Regions from separate parts of the Mesorhizobium sp. 8 genome, predicted to be linked through region 1. Evidence: predicted binding sites of a transcription regulator. Region 1 holds the regulator's gene; each other region holds the start of a gene.

Evidence for each region. Region 1 encodes HrcA, which represses chaperone genes, less so after heat shock. Its sites were predicted from a motif close to GTTAGCACTCNCNNNNNGNGAGTGCTAAC; they were not measured.
Region 2: groES (co-chaperone GroES) is a predicted target of HrcA. The motif match lies at 5,197-5,225, and genes of this name have one in related genera.
Region 3: groES (co-chaperone GroES) is a predicted target of HrcA. The motif match lies at 4,552-4,580, and genes of this name have one in related genera.

The regions. Positions count from the first base shown of each region.
Region 1 is NZ_CP040914.1:3,644,064-3,651,023, forward strand. It holds gene FGU64_RS17645 (APC family permease) at 1-880, shown strand, start outside; gene hemW (radical SAM family heme chaperone HemW) at 1,043-2,200, opposite strand; gene rdgB (RdgB/HAM1 family non-canonical purine NTP pyrophosphatase) at 2,373-3,020, opposite strand; gene FGU64_RS17660 (VOC family protein) at 3,022-3,450, opposite strand; gene rph (ribonuclease PH) at 3,461-4,177, opposite strand; gene hrcA (heat-inducible transcriptional repressor HrcA) at 4,327-5,412, shown strand; gene FGU64_RS17675 (hypothetical protein) at 5,447-5,632, shown strand; gene FGU64_RS23350 (hypothetical protein) at 5,736-5,906, opposite strand; gene FGU64_RS17680 (sorbosone dehydrogenase family protein) at 6,160-6,960, shown strand, end outside.
Region 2 is NZ_CP040914.1:567,759-574,718, forward strand. It holds gene FGU64_RS02650 (DoxX family protein) at 1-228, opposite strand, end outside; gene fumC (class II fumarate hydratase) at 305-1,702, opposite strand; gene FGU64_RS02660 (CsbD family protein) at 2,604-2,783, opposite strand; gene groL (chaperonin GroEL) at 3,121-4,773, opposite strand; gene groES (co-chaperone GroES) at 4,840-5,136, opposite strand; gene moaA (GTP 3',8-cyclase MoaA) at 5,332-6,321, opposite strand; gene FGU64_RS02680 (class I SAM-dependent methyltransferase) at 6,524-6,960, shown strand, end outside.
Region 3 is NZ_CP040914.1:4,408,262-4,415,221, reverse strand. It holds gene FGU64_RS23625 (DUF1515 family protein) at 499-921, shown strand; gene FGU64_RS21220 (Hsp20/alpha crystallin family protein) at 1,780-2,286, opposite strand; gene FGU64_RS21215 (Hsp20 family protein) at 2,382-2,882, opposite strand; gene FGU64_RS21210 (hypothetical protein) at 3,111-3,323, shown strand; gene FGU64_RS21205 (DUF982 domain-containing protein) at 3,449-3,760, shown strand; gene FGU64_RS21200 (usg protein) at 3,753-4,031, opposite strand; gene FGU64_RS23840 (hypothetical protein) at 4,056-4,517, opposite strand; gene groES (co-chaperone GroES) at 4,736-5,050, shown strand; gene groL (chaperonin GroEL) at 5,109-6,737, shown strand; gene FGU64_RS21180 (hypothetical protein) at 6,805-6,960, shown strand, end outside.

The DNA of each region.
Region 1 (6,960 bases):
GTCGATGAACTTCTTCGACGCAAACGCCTTCTTCTCCGGCTCGATGACGGCGGCGATCCTGTTCTGCATGGGCTGCTTCATCGGCTTCGAGGCGACGACGATCTACGCCGAGGAAACGCGCGATCCGGAAAAGACCATCCCGCGTGCCACCTACCTGTCGGTGCTGATGATCGGCCTGTTCTTCATCTTCACCACCTGGCTGATGATCGTCGGCGTCGGCGCCGACAAGCTGGTCCCGACCATCCAGGGCCTGCCCGATCCGTCGCTGTTCTTCTTCAATCTGGCGGCCGACTATGTCGGCGGGCCGATCCCGACCATCGCCGGCATCCTTCTGGTGTCGAGCCTGTTCGCGGCGCTCTCGGCCTTCCACAACTACATCGCCCGCTACAGCTACGTCGCCGGTCGCGAGGGCCTGCTGCCGGACGTGTTCGGCCGCACCCACGGCACCCACCAGAGCCCGCATATCGGCTCCGTGGTGCAGACCGTCGGCGCGCTGATCGTGCTCGCCCTGTTCGCCGGGCTGGGGCTCGACCCGGTGCTCAACATGTTCACCTGGATCAGCCAGATCGGCACGCTCGGCGTGCTCGCCATGATGACCGTCACCTCGCTTGCGGTGATCGTCTTCTTCCGCCGCGAGGGCCATGCCGGCTCGCCGCTGGTGACATTGGTCCTGCCGATCCTGTCGGGCCTGGTGATGGCGGCGCTGTTCGTCTACATCTTCCTGCATTTCGGCGACCTGACCGGCACCACCGGCGGCGCGCTGGGCGTCATCCTGCCCTCGCTGATCCCGCTGGCCGCGATCGTCGGCTACCTTCTGGCGGCCCGGCTGGAAAAGACCGATCCGGCCCGCTTCGCCCGCATGGGCAACAACGGCAACTGATCGCTCCGGCGATCGGCGACGGCCTGCCCGGACAGGGCAGGTCGTTTTCGTTTCGATAGGCTAGAGCGAAATGCCGTTTCCCTGAATCGGTATTTCGCTCTAACCATTTGTTTTTGAAGCATGATGTTTTCCGAAAAGTCTGCAACTTTTCGGCATCATGCTTTATCGCGCCAGATCGGCGACCACGGCGTCCAGCACGATCATGCCGGCGGGCGTCGCGCGCAGGCGCGAATTGCCGAGCGGCGCCACAAGGCCTTCCTCCTGCAGGATGGAAAGCCGCGCCGGCGGCAGGCCGCGCCCGGCATAGTCCTCGTAGCGCGCGAGGTCGATGCCTTCGGCCAGCCTGAGCCCCATCAGCAGGAACTCGTCCGCTTCCTCGGCGCGCGTCAGCACCTCGCCGCCGACGACGCCGTCGCCCTTGGCCTCGACCAGCGAAAGCCATGTCTCCGGCATCTTCTCGGTGAACGTCACCACCCGCCGCCCGTCCTCGACGAAGCGGCCATGCGCGCCGGGGCCGGCGCCGACATATTCGCCGTAGCGCCAGTAGGTCAGATTGTGCCGGCTCTCCGCGCCCGGCCGGGCGTGGTTGGAGATCTCGTAGGCCGGCAGGCCTTTTGCTGCCGTCACCTCCTGCGTGAGCTGGTAGAGGTCGGCCGCCAGATCGGGATCGGGAATGGCGAACTTCCTCGCCTTGTGCAGGGCGTGGAAGGGCGTGCCTTCCTCGATGGTGAGCTGGTAGAGCGACAGATGGTCAGCGGCGTGGCCGATCGCTTCCTCCAGTTCCGCCTGCCAGGCGTCCAGCGTCTGGCCGGGGCGGGCGTAGATCAGGTCGAAGGACAGGCGCGGAAACGTCTCGCGCGCCAGCCGGATCGCCTTCAGCGCCTCTTCCACATTGTGCAGCCGGCCGAGGAACCTCAGGTCGCGGTCGTTCAGCGCCTGCACGCCGAGCGACACCCGGTTGACGCCGGCCGCCCGGTAGCCTCGAAACCGCTCCGCTTCCACCGAGGAAGGATTGGCTTCCAACGTCACCTCGATGCCGGCCGGCACCGTCCAGTTCGCCGCCACGGCGTCGAGCACGGCGCCCACCGTTTCCGGCTTCATCAGCGACGGTGTGCCGCCGCCGAGGAAGATGGAGGTGACGTCGCGTGGCCCGGTGCGGGCGCGCATCGTCTTCAGTTCGGCGGCGAAAGCGCGTGCAAAGCGCTCCTGGTCGACCGGCTGATGGCGCACATGGCTGTTGAAGTCGCAATAGGGGCACTTGGCCGCGCAGAATGGCCAGTGGATGTAGACCCCGAAACCGGGTGTGCGGTCGAGCATCATGGGTGCATTCCGACGCCATGCCGGCGCTGCCCCTCACCTGCCTGCCGGCAGCCTCTCCCCGTAAACGGGGAGAGGCGAGCTGCTGCGACGTGGGCGCTCCCCTCTCCCCGTTTACGGGGAGAGGGTAAGGGTGAGGGGCGGCGCTGATGATGGCCGTTTATGCCGGGGAGCATCAAATCTGTCCCAGCCGTGCCTCGGCGAATTTCTTGAAGGCCCGCGCCCGGTGCGACAGCGCTTCCGCGTCGCCCGGCTTCCAGCCATGCTTCTCCTCGGCCGTCATCTCGCCGAAGGTCTTGTCATAGCCGTGGGGCAGGAACACTGGGTCGTAGCCGAAGCCGAGGTCGCCGCGCGGCGGCCAGACAAGTGTGCCCTCGACCTCGCCGCGATAATATTCCGCCTCTCCGTCGGGGAAGGCCAGGCAGATGACGGCGACGAAGCGGCCGGTGCGCTGCGCCGGCTCGGTCGCGCCGACCTCCTGCAGGGCGACCTCGGTGCGCTGCATGGCCATGCCGAAATCACGCCCGCCCTCGGGCTTTTCCGCCCAGTTGGCGGTGTAGACGCCGGGCGCGCCGTCGAGCGCGTCCACGCACAGGCCCGAATCGTCGGACATGGCGGGCAGGCCCGTCGCCACGGCGGCCGCGTGAGCCTTGATGTAGGCGTTCTCCTCGAAGGTCGTGCCGGTCTCGTCCGGTTCCGGCAGGCCGTACTCCTTGGCCGACTTCGCCTCCAGCCCGAAGGGGCCGAGCAGGTCTGCGAACTCGCGCAGCTTGCCGGCATTGTGGCTGGCGACGACGATCTTCTTGTCCGTCAGGGCGTGCATTCTAGAGGTTCCAGATTTTCGGTTCGGCGAATTCCAGCGAATTGCCGGACGGGTCGCGGAAATAGATCGAGCGGCCGCCCCGTTCCTGCCCCGGTTTGGGCGGCCAGATGAAATCGGCCTCGATGGCGACGCCCTTGCCCGTCAGATGGGCCTTCCAGCGCTCGATGTCATCGCCTGAAGCGGCAAAGCACAGGTGCCCTTGCCCATTGGCGCCGTGCGGCGGTACCGGCAGCTTGGCGCCGGGCGGGGGCGGCTCCCGCGTCGCCTCGGCGACGAACAGCAGAAGCACGCCTTGGCCGCAGCGGAAGAACGCATGCCGGCCTTCCACTTTCGCAATCCGCTCAAGGCCGAGGACTTCGGCATAGAAGTTCTCGGCCGCGTCGAGGTCGGTGACGTAGAGCGCCGATTCGAGGATGGCGGAAGGTTGCATCTGCGCCCCGTCAGTCCACCGCCATCTTCTGCAAATCCACCAGCCGCGAAATACCGCGCTTGGCCAATCCCATCAGGGCGGAAAACTGATCCTCCGAGAACGGCTCGCCCTCGGCCGTGCCCTGGATCTCGACGATGCCGCCCTTGCCGGTCATGACGAAGTTGGCGTCGGTGCCGGCCGACGAATCCTCCAGGTAGTCGAGGTCGATCACCGGCTGGCCGTCGTGGATGCCGCAGGAGATCGCCGCGACATGGTCCTTCAGCACCTTGTCGACCTTCACCATCTGGCGCGCCTCCATCCAGCGCAGGCAGTCGTAGAGCGCAACCCAGCCGCCGGTGATGGAGGCGGTGCGGGTGCCGCCGTCGGCCTGTAGGACGTCGCAGTCCACCGTGACCTGCACCTCGCCCAGCGCCTGCATGTCGACCACGGCGCGCAAGGAGCGGCCGATCAGGCGCTGGATCTCCAGCGTGCGGCCGCCCTGCTTGCCGGCGGAGGCCTCGCGGCGCATGCGGTCGCCGGTCGAGCGCGGCAGCATGCCGTATTCGGCCGTCACCCAGCCCTTGCCGGAATTGCGCATCCAGCCCGGCACCCGCTCCTCCAGGCTCGCCGTGCAAAGCACATGCGTGTCGCCGAACTTCACCAGGCACGAGCCCTCCGCATGCTTGGAGACGCCGCGCTCGAAGGAGATGGCGCGCATTTCGTCGTTCTGGCGCTTGGAGGGACGCATTCGGGCTCGCTTTCATGGATTTTGAATCGTGCCGGGCTTTTAGCCCCGGCAGGCGTGGCGTGCAAAGGAAAACGCCCTGTCCCGGACGGGACACGTCCTTGCGTCGGCGCCGTTCCCGTCTATATCCTTGAACCGGAGGTTTTGTCCGCATGACCCGGCCGATCACCGACGCGACCGTGCAGTCGCCCACTTTGCAGACGCTCGACATGCGCTCGCGCGACATCTTCCGCCGCATCGTCGATTCCTACCTGCGCGACGGCGAGCCCGTCGGTTCGCGCTCGCTCTCGCGCATCCTGCCGTCGTCGCTGTCGCCGGCGACGGTGCGCAACGTCATGAGCGACCTCGAGCATCTCGGCCTCATCTACGCGCCGCACGTCTCGGCCGGCCGCCTGCCGACGCAGGCGGGCCTGCGCTTCTTCGTCGATGCCTTCATGGAACTGGGCGACCTTGCGGAAGAGGAGCGCCGCGCCATCGAGGCGCAGATGAAGGCGTCGGGCGAGGGGACGAGCCTGGAACACATGCTGACCGAGGCCAGCCAGTTGCTGTCGGGCATGTCGCGCGGCGCGGGGCTGGTGCTCACCGCCAAGAGCGAGGCCGCGCTCAAGCACATCGAGTTCATCCAGCTGGAGCCGACCAAGGCGCTGGCGGTGCTGGTGTCGCAGAACGGCGACGTCGAGAACCGCATCATCGAGCTGCCGGCCGGCATCACCGTCTCGCAGCTGCACGAAGCCTCCAACTTCCTCAACGCCCACATCCGCGGTCGCACGCTGGCCGAGGCGCGCGCTGAGATCGAGCGGCGCAAGCAGGAAACCCGCGCCGCCCTCGACACGCTGTCGCAGGACCTCGTTGAAAAGGGCCTGGCGATGTGGGCGGGCGCCGAAAGCGGCCTGCCGTCGCGCCTCATCGTGCGCGGCCGCGCCAACCTTTTGGAAAACGTCTCGGCGCAGGCCGACATGGAACTCTTGAAACACCTGTTCGAGGACCTGGAGACGCAGGACGGCCTCGTCCAGCTTCTCGACCTCGCCGAGCAGGGCTCGGGCGTGCGCATCTTCATCGGCTCGGAGAACAAGCTGTTTTCGCTGTCGGGCTCCTCGCTGGTGGTGGCGCCCTACCGCGACAAAGATGCGCGCGTCATCGGCGCGCTCGGCGTCATCGGTCCGACCCGGCTGAACTACGCCCGCATCGTGCCGATGGTGGACTATACCGCGCAGCTCATATCGCGCATGCTGCGCTGAGCGGACGGGCGGCGACGACCGACAGGAGGGAACCATGGCGTTCGAATCGATCAAGGCCGAAATCGACCTTCTTCTCGCCAGCATGGTGAACCAGCCCGAGGACGCCCGCGAGATCCGCGAGCAGGTGCGCGAGAAGCTGAACGAGCTGCGCGCGCTCGGCCTGCCGCTGCCGGCCGACCTGGTGAGGCTGGAGAGCCAGCTCGACGCCGAACTCGGCTGAGGACCTGTCCGGGAATTCTGCTTTGGCGGCCACCCGACGGCGTCGTCGGCGCTTCCATTGCCTGCAGGCCGGATCGGGGCCTGACTGGCCGCGACGCGGCTTCCTACTGCTGGCCGGGGTTGGAAGGCTGAATCGGCTTGTCTTCCGGTATCGGCACGTTGTCCTCGGGGATGGGCTGGCAATCCCGTCCGTCGCAGTCGTTCGCCTCGCCGGGCGTCGGCGGATCGCAGTCGCGGCCCTGGCAGGTCTCGGCCGGCTGGGTGTTGTCCCGCATGCAGTCCTGCCCCGTGCAGCTTTGCGCGGGCACGTTTCCGGCCAAGGCCCCGGCCGCCGTGAAGAGCAACGCCGAGGCGACCGCGATGACTGGAAAGGCGGTGCTTGGTCGCATGGCTCAAGCAGACGCCGCACTTGTTGCCGATGCAAGGCGAACCATATGGCAAGGTAAAGGCGGCGTTGCCGGCGGCTGTGCGTCGTCGGCTCGAGGTTGCGTGGAGGACACGGCATTGGCGGAACAGGCAAGAACCGGAATGCGCGGCTTTTTCCTGGGCGGAGCGGTCTTGCTGGCCTGTGCCGGCACGGTCGCCGCCCAGGACCCGTCCGCTCCCCTTGAGGGAGCAAAGGCTTTCGGTGGCTGGCACGACGACCGGCCCGGCCTGTGGCGCCTCATCGCTCCCGGCGATCTGCCCAGGCCCTACGCCACCGATTCGGCCTCCAACGGCGCCGACCGCGCGCGGGAACCGAAGGGCGAAGGCCCGCAGGTGCCGCCAGGCTTTTCGGCCGAGCGCATCGCGTCGGGCATCCGCAATCCGCGCGCCGTCCGCGTCGCCCCGAACGGCGACCTGTTCGTCGCCGACAGCCGCGCCGGTCAGGTACGCGTGTACCGGCTGGGCAAGGACGGCAAGGTGGCGGAGGAAGGCATCTTCGCCAAGGGACTCGCCCGGCCCTACGGCATCGCCTTCCATCCGGCTGACAACCCGCAATGGGTCTATGTCGCCGAGACCGGCGGCGTCGTGCGTTTCCCCTATCGTAGCGGCGAGCTGAAGGCGTCCGGCAAGGCCGGGATGGTCGTCGACGACCTGCCGACCGGTGGCCATTGGACCCGCGACATCGCCTTTTCGCCCGATGGCGCCACCCTCTACGTCTCCGTCGGCTCGGACTCGAACGCCGCCGAGGGCATGGGCAAGGCGCCGGCCGGCTGGATCGACGGGCAGGCTCCGGGCGCGGCATGGGGCTCGGAGGAGGGCCGCGCCGAAGTCCGCGCCTACGATCCCGACGGCAAGAACGGCCGTGTCGTCGCGACCGGCCTGCGCAACTGTTCGGGCATGACG
Region 2 (6,960 bases), 1.7 Mb from region 1:
GGTGACAGTCGGCATCGGCAGGCCGATGGAACCGAACCAGCCGGCGGTGCCGGCAATGTCGGTCAGCTTGCTGTAGCCGGCGAGGATGAACAGGATCGACAGCAGGACGCGGCCGACGAGAATGGCGAGCGAGGAATTCGAGGCGGTGCCGGAAGCGGCGGCGGTGTTGGACATGGTCGGGACTCCGGATTGGCGATGACGACCAGATAGCCTATTCCGGTCGTTCACCAAAGATACCGATCCGTCGACACATCGTTCACCGAAACCGGACTATCCAGCGATACGACAATCGGTCGCCGATGAATCATCCCGGATGGGTCATGTCCTCCGGCCGCACCAGACGGTCGAAATCGGCGTCGCTGACATAGCCGCCGCCGATGGCTTCCTCGCGCAGCGTCGTGCCGTTCTTGTGCGCGGTCTTGGCGATCTTGGCGGCGTTGTCGTAGCCGATCTTCGGCGCCAACGCCGTCACCAGCATCAGTGAGCGCTCGAGCGCGGCCTTGATGTTGTCTTCGCGCGCCTCGATGCCGACCACGCAGTTGTCGGTGAAGGAAACGGAGGCGTCGGCCAGAAGCTGCACCGACTGCAGGAAATTGTAGGCCATCAGCGGGTTGTAGACGTTGAGCTCGAAATGGCCCTGGCTGCCGGCAAAGGTCAGCGCGGCGTTGTTGCCGAACACCTGCACGCAGACCTGCGTCATCGCCTCGCACTGAGTGGGATTGACCTTGCCGGGCATGATCGAGGAGCCCGGCTCGTTTTCCGGCAGCGCGAGCTCACCCAGCCCCGAGCGCGGGCCGGAGCCGAGGAAGCGGATGTCGTTGGCGATCTTGAACAGGGCGGCGGCCGTGGCGTTGATGGCGCCGTGCGAGAAGACCATGGAATCGTGAGCGGCCAGTGCCTCGAACTTGTTCGGCGCCGAGATGAAGGCAATGCCGGTGATGGCGGCGATGCGGTCGGCCACCTTCTCGGCGAAGCCGACAGGTGCGTTGAGGCCGGTGCCGACGGCGGTGCCGCCCTGCGCCAGTTCCTGAAGGCCGGGCAGGGTCAGCTCGATGCGCCTGATCGAGGAGGCGACCTGCGCGGCATAGCCTGAAAATTCCTGGCCCAGCGTCAGCGGCGTGGCGTCCTGCGTATGCGTGCGGCCGATCTTGACGATCGACGCGAATTCCCTGGCCTTGGCATCCAGCGCCTTGTGCAGGTGCTTCAGCGCCGGCAGCAGGTCGTGGACGATGCGCTCGGCGCAGGCGATGTGCATGGCCGTCGGATAGGTGTCGTTCGACGACTGGCTCATGTTGACGTGGTCGTTGGGATGCACCGGCTTCTTCGAACCCATGGTGCCGCCGAGCAGTTCAATGGCGCGGTTCGAAATCACCTCGTTGGCGTTCATGTTCGACTGTGTGCCCGAGCCGGTCTGCCAGACCACCAGCGGGAAATGGTCGTTCAGCTTGCCGTCGATGACTTCCTGCGCGGCTTGCACGATGGTCTTGCCGAGCGCCGGGTCGAGCTTGCCGAGTTCCATGTTGGTTTCGGCCGCCGCGCGCTTGACGATGCCGAGCGCGCGCACGATCGCCGCCGGCTGCTTTTCCCAGCCGATCTTGAAGTTGCCGAGCGAACGCTCGGCCTGCGCGCCCCAGTAGCGGTCCGCCGCCACCTCGATCGGGCCGAATGTATCCGTCTCGGTTCTGGTCTTTTGCGCGCTCACGATCTTTCTCCGATGGCTGGACGGGCAGGGCGGTGCGGCCCCGCGCGGACGGCATCGGCGTATCGCGTTGCACAATGGCCTTCAAGAGGAGAATGCGGCAGAGCGGAATGCAAATCGTTTAAGGCTCTGCCCGGCAAGCATTTTCATCGCCACGCTGCCTTTAGGCCCTGGCCATTGAACAGTCGGGAAGCGGGCGCGGGGGCCGTGCCTGCTAAGTTAAGGTATGGCGCGGCATCCCGCGCCCGCCGGCGATTTCTGTTCCCGTCCGTTCCGCTTCACCGCAGCTCACGATGCCGGCATTTGCGCCGGCACCGGCCGATGGCTTGCAGCGCTCGTCCAGCGCACACGGGCCGTAATGCCCGTAGGGGAACCCTTGGACGGAACCTCCCCGGGCAGCCGCTTACGTTGAGCAACCGCCGGAGGCGCCGGCTCCCCGCCACGCAATCACCGTCATGACCGGTGTTCCCGCGCGGGAAGCTGGCGGTGAGTATGGAGCGAGTGCGGGAGAGGGGGATAAGTTTTGGGGAAAAATCTTTCTCAGGTCGCACTTCGTCCAGCACCCCTCATCCGCCTTGGCTTCGCTCAGGCACCTTCTCCCACAAGGGGAGAAGGGAGTAGTTCGCGCTTACGCTTCCGCAAATCCCGAATGTCGGCGATTGGCAGCGAGGGTGACGCGGCCTTGCCTTCTCCCCTTGTGGGGTGAGAAGCCGGTTTGCCGAAGGCAAATCGAAAGCTCCGGTGGAGCTTTCGAAGGATCGAACGCCCCGAAGCCATGGCGAAGGGCCGGTGGATCGGCGCGTAGCGCCGAGACGGATGAGGGTGCTGGACGGAGTCCGACTGGTTCTGAGCCTCATGGCGTCCAGCTCCCGTCATGGGAGCCGGAGCGCCGAAGACGGCCGATCTACAGCGAATCCTTGATCTTTTCCTTCACGTCGCCATAGGTCTTCTGCACCTTGCCGGCGATCTTGTCGGCCGTGCCTTTCGCTTGCGTTTTCTTGTCGCCTGTCGCCTTGCCCGCAGCTTCCCTGATGGAACCTTTGACCTGCTTGGCCACGCCGGCGACCTGATCCTTGTTCACCATTTGCGCATCTCCTGGACGGTTTCGATTGGCGGTGGAAAACGGACGTACGGGCATTCGGTTCCACGATCAAAAATGAAATCAGTGGCTTGCGGTGAGGAGTGGAAGTAGGGAGTAAAAAGAAAACGCCCCTCGCTTCTTTCGATACGAGGGGCGTCTTTCGTAGCCAGCGCATCTCCGGATTGCTCCTTCAAATTGCTTTCTACATCCCGATAATGCGTCACCGAAAAGATGGTTCCGCCATCGGTGGAATTTTTTGCAATGACCTTATCCCCGCCGCAAATGCAGAAAAGGCGGCATCGCTGCCGCCCTTTCGTAAGCTTCGAGGCTTGTGGACTTCTTAGAAGTCCATGCCGCCCATGCCGCCCATGCCGCCCATGCCGCCGCCGGGCATAGCCGGCATCGGGGCGTCCTTCTTCGGCGCCTCGGCGATCATGGCCTCGGTGGTGACCAGCAGACCGGCGACCGAAGCCGCGTCCTGCAGGGCAGCGCGCACGACCTTGACCGGGTCGACGATGCCGAGCTGGATCAGGTCGCCATACTCGCCCGTCTGGGCGTTGTAGCCGTAGTTGGCACCCTTGTTCTCAAGGATCTTGCCAGCGACGATCGAGGCTTCCGCACCGGCGTTCGAGGCGATCTGGCGGACCGGAGCCTGCAGGGCGCGACGAACGATGTTGATGCCGGCGGCCTGGTCGGCGTTGGTGCCGTTGGCCTTGATCGCGGAGGAAGCGCGCAGCAGGGCGACGCCGCCGCCGGGGACGATGCCTTCCTCAACCGCGGCGCGGGTGGCGTTCAGCGCATCGTCAACGCGGTCCTTCTTTTCCTTGACCTCGATCTCGGTCGCACCGCCGACGCGGATGACGGCGACGCCGCCAGCCAGCTTCGCCAGACGCTCCTGCAGCTTCTCGCGATCGTAGTCGGAGGTGGTCTCCTCGATCTGCTGCTTGATCTGGGCGACGCGGCCCTGGATCTCGGCCTTCTTGCCGGCGCCGTCGACGATGGTGGTGTTTTCCTTCTCGATGCGCACGCGCTTGGCCTTGCCCAGCATGTTCAGGCCGACGTTCTCAAGCTTGATGCCGAGGTCTTCGGAAATCACCTGGCCGCCGGTGAGGATGGCGATGTCCTCCAGCATGGCCTTGCGGCGGTCGCCGAAGCCCGGAGCCTTGACGGCGGCGATCTTCAGGCCGCCACGCAGCTTGTTGACGACCAGCGTGGCCAGGGCCTCGCCCTCGACGTCCTCGGAGATGATGAGGAGCGGCTTGGAGGTCTGCACGACGGCCTCGAGCACCGGCAGCATGGCCTGCAGGTTGGACAGCTTCTTCTCGTGCAGGAGGATGTAGGCGTCCTCGAGCTCGGCAACCATCTTGTCGGGGTTGGTGATGAAGTAGGGCGACAGGTAGCCGCGGTCGAACTGCATGCCTTCGACGACTTCCAGCTCGGTCTCGGCGGTCTTGGCTTCCTCGACGGTGATGACACCTTCGTTGCCGACCTTCTGCATCGCCTCGGCGATCATCTTGCCGACCGACTCGTCGCCGTTGGCCGAGATGGTGCCGACCTGCGCGACTTCCTCGGAGGTCTTGATCTTCTTGGCGGTCTTGCCGAGAGCGGTGACGACTTCGGCCACGGCCACGTCGATGCCGCGCTTCAGGTCCATCGGGTTCATGCCGGCGGCAACCGCCTTGGCGCCTTCCTGGACGATCGCCTGGGCGAGAACGGTGGCGGTGGTGGTGCCGTCGCCGGCGATGTCGTTGGTCTTGGAAGCGACCTCACGAACCATCTGCGCGCCCATGTTCTCGAACTTGTCTTCCAGCTCGATCTCCTTGGCGACGGTGACGCCGTCCTTGGTGATGCGCGGGGCGCCGAACGACTTGTCGATGACGACGTTGCGGCCCTTGGGGCCGAGCGTGACCTTCACCGCGTCGGCGAGGATGTTGACGCCGCGCAGCATGCGCTCGCGGGCATCACGGGAGAATTTTACTTCTTTGGCAGCCATATCTGTACTCCTGGATCTTCAGATCCGAAATTGCGTTTGGCGTTGTGAAGAAAGGGCGCCGGCCGATCAGCCGATGATGCCCATGATGTCGGATTCCTTCATGATCAGGAGGTCCTGACCGTCGAGCTTCACCTCGGTGCCCGACCACTTGCCGAACAGGACGCGGTCGCCGGCCTTGACGTCCAGCGGGACCAGCTTGCCGGCCTCGTCGCGGGCGCCGGAACCGACGGCGACGACTTCGCCTTCCTGCGGCTTTTCCTTGGCGGTATCGGGGATGATGATGCCGCCCTTGGTCTTCTCTTCGGAATCGACGCGCTTCACCACCACGCGGTCATGCAGCGGGCGGAACTTCGACTTTGCCATTTGCTTTCCTCGAATGAGAACGTGAGAAAGGATTTCCTCCGTCCGGCCGAACCGGACATGGTTAGCACTCCCCACGGGTGAGTGCTAACGTGCCGGTGAGATAGGCCGGCCATCTTTGCGAGTCAAGAAGGCGGGGCCGCCCCGTGGCAGCTAAATTTATCAAGGATGCAGCAAGGGGAGGGCTGATTGCGAAAATCAGCCGCCGGTGACGCTCATGTGGCGGGAGACGGAAGGGCGGTTGGTGCGCCGGTCGATGACGAAGTCATGGCCCTTGGGCTTGCGGCCGATCGCTTCGTCGATGGCTTGCGCCACAAGGTCGTTGCCCTCCGAGGCGCGCAGCGGCCCGCGCAGGTCGGCGGCGTCTTCCTGGCCGAGGCACATATAGAGCGTGCCCGTGCAGGTGAGCCTGACGCGGTTGCAGCTTTCGCAGAAATTATGCGTCATCGGCGTGATGAAGCCGAGCCGCCCGCCGGTCTCGGTGACCTCGACATAGCGTGCCGGGCCGCCGGTCTTGTAGGGGATGTCGGTGAGGGTGAATTGCCGTTCCAACTGTGCCCGCAGAAGCGACAGCGGCAGGTACTGGTCCGTGCGATCCTCATCGATCTCGCCCATCGGCATGGTCTCGATGACGGTCATGTCCATGCCGCGGCCGTGCGCCCAGCGCAGCATGTCGGGCAGTTCGGCGTCGTTGAAGCCTTTCAGCGCCACCGCGTTGAGCTTGACCTTGATGCCGGCGGCAAGGGCCGCGTCGATGCCGGCGAGCACCTTTTCGATATGGCCCCAGCGGGTGATGGTGTGGAATTTTTCCGGGTCGAGCGTGTCGAGCGACACGTTGATGCGCCTGACCCCGCAATCGGCCAGTTCGCCGGCGAAGCGCGACAACTGCGAACCGTTGGTGGTCAGCGTCAGTTCTTCCAGCGCGCCGCTTTTCAGGTGCCGCGACAACTCATGCACCAGATGCATGACGTTCTTGCGCACCAGCGGCTCGCCGCCGGTGAGCCTGAGCTTCCTGACGCCCTTTTCGATGAAGACCGAGCACAGCCGGTCGAGTTCTTCCAGCGACAGAAGGTCCTTCTTCGGCAGGAACGTCATGTTCTCGGCCATGCAGTAGGTGCAGCGGAAATCGCAGCGATCGGTCACCGAGACGCGCAGATAGCTGATCGTGCGGCCGAAAGGATCGATCATGTCCATGCTTCGTTTCCGTTCCTCGCATGGGGCGGTTTTGCCAAAAACTGCCCACGCACTGGTGCATCGTTATATATGACTATGTGATACGATCCAGCGCGCCGTTCAAGATAGACGGCCTCGATCTTTCGTCATATCCCGGAAACGACGTCACCCGGTCGGCCGCCGTTCCTCGCGGCGATTTACACGGAAAAACAAGATCATGACGCAGAATATTTACGACGATCCTGAATTCTTCGACGGCTACAGTGCTCTCCCGCGCTCGGTGAAGGGGCTGGACGGCGCGCCCGAATGGGCCTCGCTGCGCGCCTTGCTGCCGCCGCTGGAGGGCAGGAGCGTCGTCGACCTCGGCTGCGGTTTCGGCTGGTTCTGCCGCTGGGCGCGCGAGCAGGGGGCGGTGGACGTGCTCGGCGTCGACGTGTCGGAAAACATGCTGGAACGCGCGCGCCGGGAAACGCGTGATCCGGCGATCCGCTACCAGCGCGCCGACCTGGAAGCCCTGTCGCTGCCGGCGGCGTCCTGCGATCTCGTCTACTCCTCGCTTGCCTTCCACTATGTCGTCGAACTCGGCCGACTCCTGAAGATCGCGCACGCGGCGCTGCGGCCCGGCGGCCGGCTGGTCTTTTCCGCCGAACATCC
Region 3 (6,960 bases), 760 kb from region 1:
GAAGGACAACAGTAGGAATGGAGAGTCTCTTGAGACATCGAAGACGCTCAGCAACGCGTGACACCCTCGGGAGCAAGTGAACGCCTGAGTGGGCACGACGACGACAACGAAGATGGCGCCGACGCTCTCTCTCAACGCGTGATGATTGGCCCACACGCTTAAGCTGGAACCCCTGGTGCCCCCAGTACCAGCAAAGAGCAATTGCAGATGGTACTCCCCTCTGCCGACTGTCAGGCAACACTCGCCGGACGAGACCGTCGCGCTGATCCTGGCTGGCAGGCCGAGCTACAAGCGCGTTCTTGGCGATGATCGCAGTTGCGCCCGTCGCGGATGCTGGAGCTAGCAGTGCAGATAGGGCAACAGGCACATGGCGGCACCTTCCTACAAGAGCCCCGAAAGATGATCGGCGGGCTACTCAAGGCGACGCAAACATGCAGCGCGACATCACCAAAATTCGACGCGACATCAAGGAATCGGACACTCGTGTAGCCCTGTCCTATGAACAGTCGGAACAGCGGTCGACTCAAAGCCGGGCGAAGATTTATGTCAAGGCCGACGACATGTCGGATCAGATCGCCAAGACCGGAGAGTTCGTCCAGATTGATCAACGACATGACGGAAGTGAAGGCGGTCACTGCCGAGTTGACACGATGGAAGCACATGGGGCTCGGAGCGCTCGGCGTCACCGGCATGGGCGCTGCGGCCGCGCTTCATTCATCGCGGCTTACTGGCATGACATATGGCGGATGTTGCGCGGGAGCTGATGCCAGGAAACAATCCAACCTGTGCAATTCTTGCACAAGTTCGCCCGCCCCGGCGAATCGGAGCAGGCTTTTTTTGATCTTCTCGAAGGAAAGACTGAAGCTCAGTGCTGTCGTCAGTCTAAGAGAACGCTGTCAAGGCCAAGCACTGCTCCTGTGAACGACACCAACACAGCCCAGCCGATAGCAGCTTCTCTCCTGCCTGCTCGGATTTGCTCGCAGTGGTTTCGATCGATTTCGACGTTGCCGCCAGCGACCTGTCGGAGTTCAGTTGCGATACCGCAGGGTGTGAGATCGCCAATATGGCAAGCGCCAGGAATGCGAGCGAAATCCCACGACCGCAACAGCGGACGAGCTTTGCAACGATCTTTGCGTCAGGCCAGACTGCAGACATCCGATACCGTTTTCGTGCAATTGAACCTGTGATGCCCTGCACTGCGCTCAAAGACAAGACGACTAGTGCTGCGCGCGTCGGCCGGTAAGCAGATACCATTTGTGGTGTCGCCATTCTCATCGTCCCACTCGAGGAAGCCAGCGATATCATGAAGGATGATCCTTGCGTCCATTCGGGAATGATGACCTGCGAGGTGCTACCTTGCCACGGCTTTCCGGGAGACGCGCTTTCCTGAGGCGGCGGTACATGCCCAAACTTAGGACATATCTTTTGAGGGTCGGTATCGACCAGCCGCTTCGCGCCAAGAGTTTGCCACAGCCACCGTCCAGTTGACGGTCCGCTTGCGATGGCTGCTCTCCGACAGCTGTCGCCCGGCTTCACGCCCCGTCAAGATGTTTGAATTTCAAATCGACGACTTAGTTTGCCTCATTCACGATGTCAAAACGCCCATAAGTTCGTGCTTGGAAGCAGACTCAGTCATCGGCGCGTCGCTTTCAGATATGCATCTCGTTTCAAATCCAGGAAGCGGACTAAGCTGAGGCGGGATCATTCACTCTGCGGGTCGACGAGCTTTGTCGAAAAGCCTGGGAAGCGGCATCGGCCGCTTCCCAGGCTGTCCAGACGTCAGCTCTTGATCGCGATGCGTTTGGCCTGCGACTGCGCTTTCGCCGTTTTCGGCAAGGTCACGGACAGGACGCCGTTCCTGAATCGGGCGTCTATCCTGTCTTCCTCGATCTCGTAGCCGAGGGGGATACGACGCTCGAAGCGGCCGTAGTAGCGTTCCGAGAACTGCCGGTCCTTGTCCTCAGTCTCCGAGCGCTTCTCGCCCCGCAGCATCAGCACACCGTTATCGAGCATGATCTCGATGTCCTTTTCCTCCATGCCGGGCACTTCAGCCGTCACCTTGATCTCTTTGTCGTCGTCGGAGATCTCGACGCTCGGCCAGTTCCCACCGAAGGGAGACGCCCTGCCGACGGACGGCAGGGCGCCGTCGAAGCCGCGGAAAACGTCGTCGAACAGCCGGTTCACTTCGCGGTGCAGCGACAGGAACGGATCACGCTCGCTGTCGCGGAACAGGCTCGGGACGCGACTCTCCTCGCGTCCCCAAGGAATAAGATCGCGTACGCTCATCGTCATTCTCCTTTCGCCAGTCTCGCTATCATCTTTGACAAATCCGTCCGCCGCCGGACGGCCAGCGTCCGGCGCCAGATTTCATCCGCATTGCCTCAGGCGGCTTGCTTGTCAGCGATCTGCTTGCCCACGGCCTTGGCAGTCCCAGCTTCGATACGGGACCCGGCTTTGCCGCTGCTGCTGCCGATCTCGATCTTGCGCGGCTTCATCTCCTCGGGAATCTGACGCTGGAGATTGATCGTCAGCAGGCCGTTGACGAGACCAGCTCCGGTCACCTTCACATGATCGGCAAGCTCGAAGCGGCGCTCGAACGGCCGCCCGGCAATGCCGCGATGCAGATAGTCGCCGTTGTCTTCCGCCGTTCTCTCGCCGGAGACGACAAGCATGTTGGGCTCGTGTACGATGCTTAGCTCTTCCTGGCCGAAGCCCGCCACCGCCATGGTGATGCGGTAGGCGTCTTCGCCTGTCCTGGCGATGTCGTAGGGCGGCCAGTTGTCGACGCTCGGCGTCCGGCTCGCGTTCTCCAGCAGGTCGAAAACACGATCGAAGCCGATGCTCGACCGATAAAGCGGGGAAAAATCGAATGCGGTTCTCATAGCCATATCCTCCATTGCTGAGCAACATGGGTACGAGGAGCGCCAAGGATGAGCGCTCCTTGACCTTGCCGACCCTAAAAGGGCGCCGGCGGATTCGATCTGGGAATTCGCTTTCCGCGCGTCAAGAGGTCGATCGCGGAACGTCCTTCGCCGACGCGCATTGTCTTGCCGTCGCCGGCGGGAATCTTCCGGTCAGCACCTTCCACATCAATGCGCAGGAGAGCGACCATGTCCATGACGCGGGAAGAGATCGTATCGGTCCTTGGGCCGACGGACGCAACGCTGGTCGCCGACATCCTGTCCACCGGCGCTTCCTTCGAGGAGCTGCGGGAAGCCTGGGCCTGGCTCAACGGCGACGAGGCGCTGATGGGCGAGGGACGGCCGCTGCCTGGAACGCGCGTCGCGGAACTGATCGATCTGCTGGATGCCGACGAGGATTGAGCGTTCCGGTGCCAGCGTAGACGGTCTTGATGTTCCGCGCTGCGTCCCCATCTCAACCATAGATGCGCGTAGACGACGCCATCCGATTGCTTGCTCGCAAAAGACGTCCAAAAAAGGAGGAAGTGATGAACGACGTTCGGTTCCCCGAACCTGTTACCCTCAAGTTTCCCAACGCTTCACGCAATGTCGCCAGCAGCTTCGAGGCGCTGGAGTGTCTGGACCAGCAGTGGCCCGAATGGGCGCGCGGGCGGAGCTGGCGCGTGGCGGAACGCGCCTGCCGGGATGCGCTAGACGGATGGCGCAGCGCACGCGACGCGCACAAAGCCTTCCTCAAGGCGGCCAAACGGGCTGGATTGGTCCCGGCAGTGCGCGCTTCCCGTAAATCGCGTCCGGCACCGATGATCGACGGCCTGCGGCCCGAGATGAACTTCAGTTGATGGCAATGACGCCGTCGACGACGCGCCATTCCGACGGCTCGATGAGGCGATGGTGGGCGACGCGCACGGAGTGCAGCGCGCCCTCCAGTTCGCGTTCCCAATAACCGAGGAAGCCTTTCAGCTCCGGGAAGTGAGGGGCCAAATCATAGTCCTGCCAGAGGTAGAGTTGCAGCAGACTCGGGTGATCGGGAAGATGATAGTGGATTTCGGCCGTGGTCAGGCCGTAGCCTTCCATCTGCAGGCGGAATTCCCTGCTGACCGCAGTGACCATATGCGTCTCCTCTGCTTCAGACCTTCATGCATCCAGACGGCCGAAGCTGTGCCGTCGATCACTCGTCGAACGCGATGGCACAGCCGCCACGTCGAGCCGACATAGCGCGTCCATGATCTGGTCGAAGGAGATCGGCTGCTCGGCTCCCGGCGGCCGACGCAGCGCCGGAACGGATTCCACCGCGCAAGCGTCCGAGGCCCAGGACGAGAGGATCGCCCGCTTCTCCTGAATGTCGAGCGTATCGTCGTTCAGGACGTCGTCGGGATGCCTGAAATGCCTCGCCGGCGACAACAGTCGGTCCAGCGCGAGGTCGGACGTTTCAGGAACGAGAGAGGGAATAATCGGTGTGGAATTCTGTCGGTCCATCTTGATCCTCCGTCTTTCCAAAAAGCTCCTTTGCACAGGTTTCGACTTCACAGCCTCGCCTATGGCGAAGCTTGGGATAATTTTGTTCGACAGTCCGAAAAATTCAAGCGGGAAATGCACGGTCGCGATCCGATTAGCCGTATGTTTTCATGGCACTAGCACTCGATCAGTGCGAGTGCCAAAAATTTTTGCGAAGCCTCTTGAAACCGGAAAACAGCAAAACTAGCTCGATATGCGCACGCGACGCCGAAAGGGTCGCGCGAGCCCCGCACCGGTCCGATATTGCTGGTCCGGTGTAGAGGAACTTCAACAATCTGTTTGTCCCGAAGGAGAACGATATGACGTTCCGTCCATTGCACGACCGTATCCTGATCCGCCGCATCGAAGCCGATGAAAAAACGGCCGGCGGCATCATCATTCCCGACACCGCCAAAGAAAAGCCGCAGGAGGGCGAGGTTATCGCCGTCGGCCCCGGCGCGCGCGACGAAAGCGGCAAGCTGGTGGAGCTCGACGTCAAGGTCGGAGACCGCATCCTGTTCGGCAAGTGGTCCGGCACCGAGATCAAGCTGAATGGCGAGGAACTGCTCATCATGAAGGAAAGCGACGTGATGGGCGTGATCGAACAGGCGGCCACGCTGAAGAAAGCCGCCTGACCGGCGCGAACCCGATATCAACCAGTCAAAGAAAGCTGCCTATCGAAGGAGTGATCCAATGGCTGCCAAGGAAGTGAAATTCCATTCCGACGCGCGCGAGCGCATGCTGCGCGGCGTCGACATTCTCGCCAATGCCGTGAAGGTGACGCTTGGTCCCAAGGGCCGCAACGTGGTCATCGACAAGTCGTTCGGCGCGCCCCGCATCACCAAGGACGGCGTGACGGTGGCGAAAGAGATTGAACTGGAAGACAAGTTCGAGAACATGGGCGCGCAGATGGTGCGCGAAGTGGCCTCCAAGACCAACGATCTGGCCGGCGACGGCACCACGACCGCGACGGTTCTGGCCCAGGCCATCGTCAGGGAGGGTGCCAAGGCCGTTGCCTCCGGCATGAACCCGATGGACCTGAAGCGCGGCATCGACAAGGCGGTCGACGCCGTGGTGACCGAGCTGAAGGCCAACGCCCGCAAGATCACGAAGAACGACGAGATCGCCCAGGTCGGCACCATTTCCGCCAACGGCGACGCCGAGATCGGCCGCTTCCTTGCGGAAGCCATGCAGAAGGTCGGCAACGAGGGCGTCATCACCGTCGAGGAAGCCAAGACCGCCGAGACCGAGCTGGAAGTCGTCGAAGGCATGCAGTTTGACCGCGGCTATCTCAGCCCGTACTTCATCACCAACCAGGACAAGATGCGGGTCGAACTGGAGGAGCCCTATGTGCTCATCCATGAAAAGAAGCTCGGCAATCTGCAGGCCATGCTTCCTGTGCTCGAAGCCGTGGTGCAATCCGGCAAGCCGCTGCTGATCATTGCCGAGGACGTCGAGGGCGAGGCGCTGGCGACTCTCGTCGTTAACAAGCTGCGCGGCGGCCTCAAGGTCGCGGCCGTCAAGGCGCCGGGCTTCGGCGATCGCCGCAAGGCCATGCTGGAGGACATCGCCATCCTCACCGGCGGCACGGCGATCAGCGAGGATCTCGGCATCAAGCTGGAGAACGTCACGCTGCAGATGCTCGGCCGCGCCAAGAAGGTGGTGATCGAGAAAGAGAACACCACCATCGTCGACGGCGCCGGCCGCAAAGAAGAGATTCAGGGCCGCGTCACGCAGATCAAGGCGCAGATCGAGGAGACCACCTCCGACTACGACCGCGAGAAGCTGCAGGAGCGCTTGGCCAAGCTCGCCGGCGGCGTCGCGGTGATCCGCGTCGGCGGCGCTACGGAAGTCGAGGTCAAGGAGAAGAAAGATCGGGTCGACGATGCGCTGCATGCCACCCGCGCGGCTGTCGAAGAAGGCATTCTGCCCGGCGGCGGCGTGGCGCTGCTTAGGGCCGTCAAGGCACTCGACACGTTGGCGGCCGACAATGCAGACCAGAAATACGGCATCGACATCGTGCGCCGCGCCATCGAGGCACCTGCCCGGCAGATCGCCGAGAATGCCGGTGCTGAAGGCTCCATCATCGTCGGCAAGCTGCGCGAGAAGACCGACTTCGCCTGGGGCTGGAACGCCCAGACCGGCGAGTACGGCGACCTCTACAGGCAGGGGGTGATTGACCCGGCCAAGGTCGTGCGCACCGCACTGCAAGACGCCGCTTCGGTCGCCGGCCTGCTGGTCACCACCGAGGCTATGGTCGCCGAAAAGCCGAAGAAGGAAACTGCACCCGCCATGCCCGCCGGCACCGGCATGGACTTCTGAGGCACTGATCAAATGGCCCGCTCCCGTCACCGGGGGCGGGCATTTCGCAGATAATCCGGGGGATGCTATGAACAAGATGACCGACATCGGATCCGTTCCAACGCCGACCCGTTCGCCGAGCGAGTTCCTCGCCTATGAAACGGAGTGCCGCAGCGCCTTGAAGCCGCTGCTGACGGGCCTGCTGGATAGGGCCGAATCCGCCGGCTGGAACCGCCGCACCGCA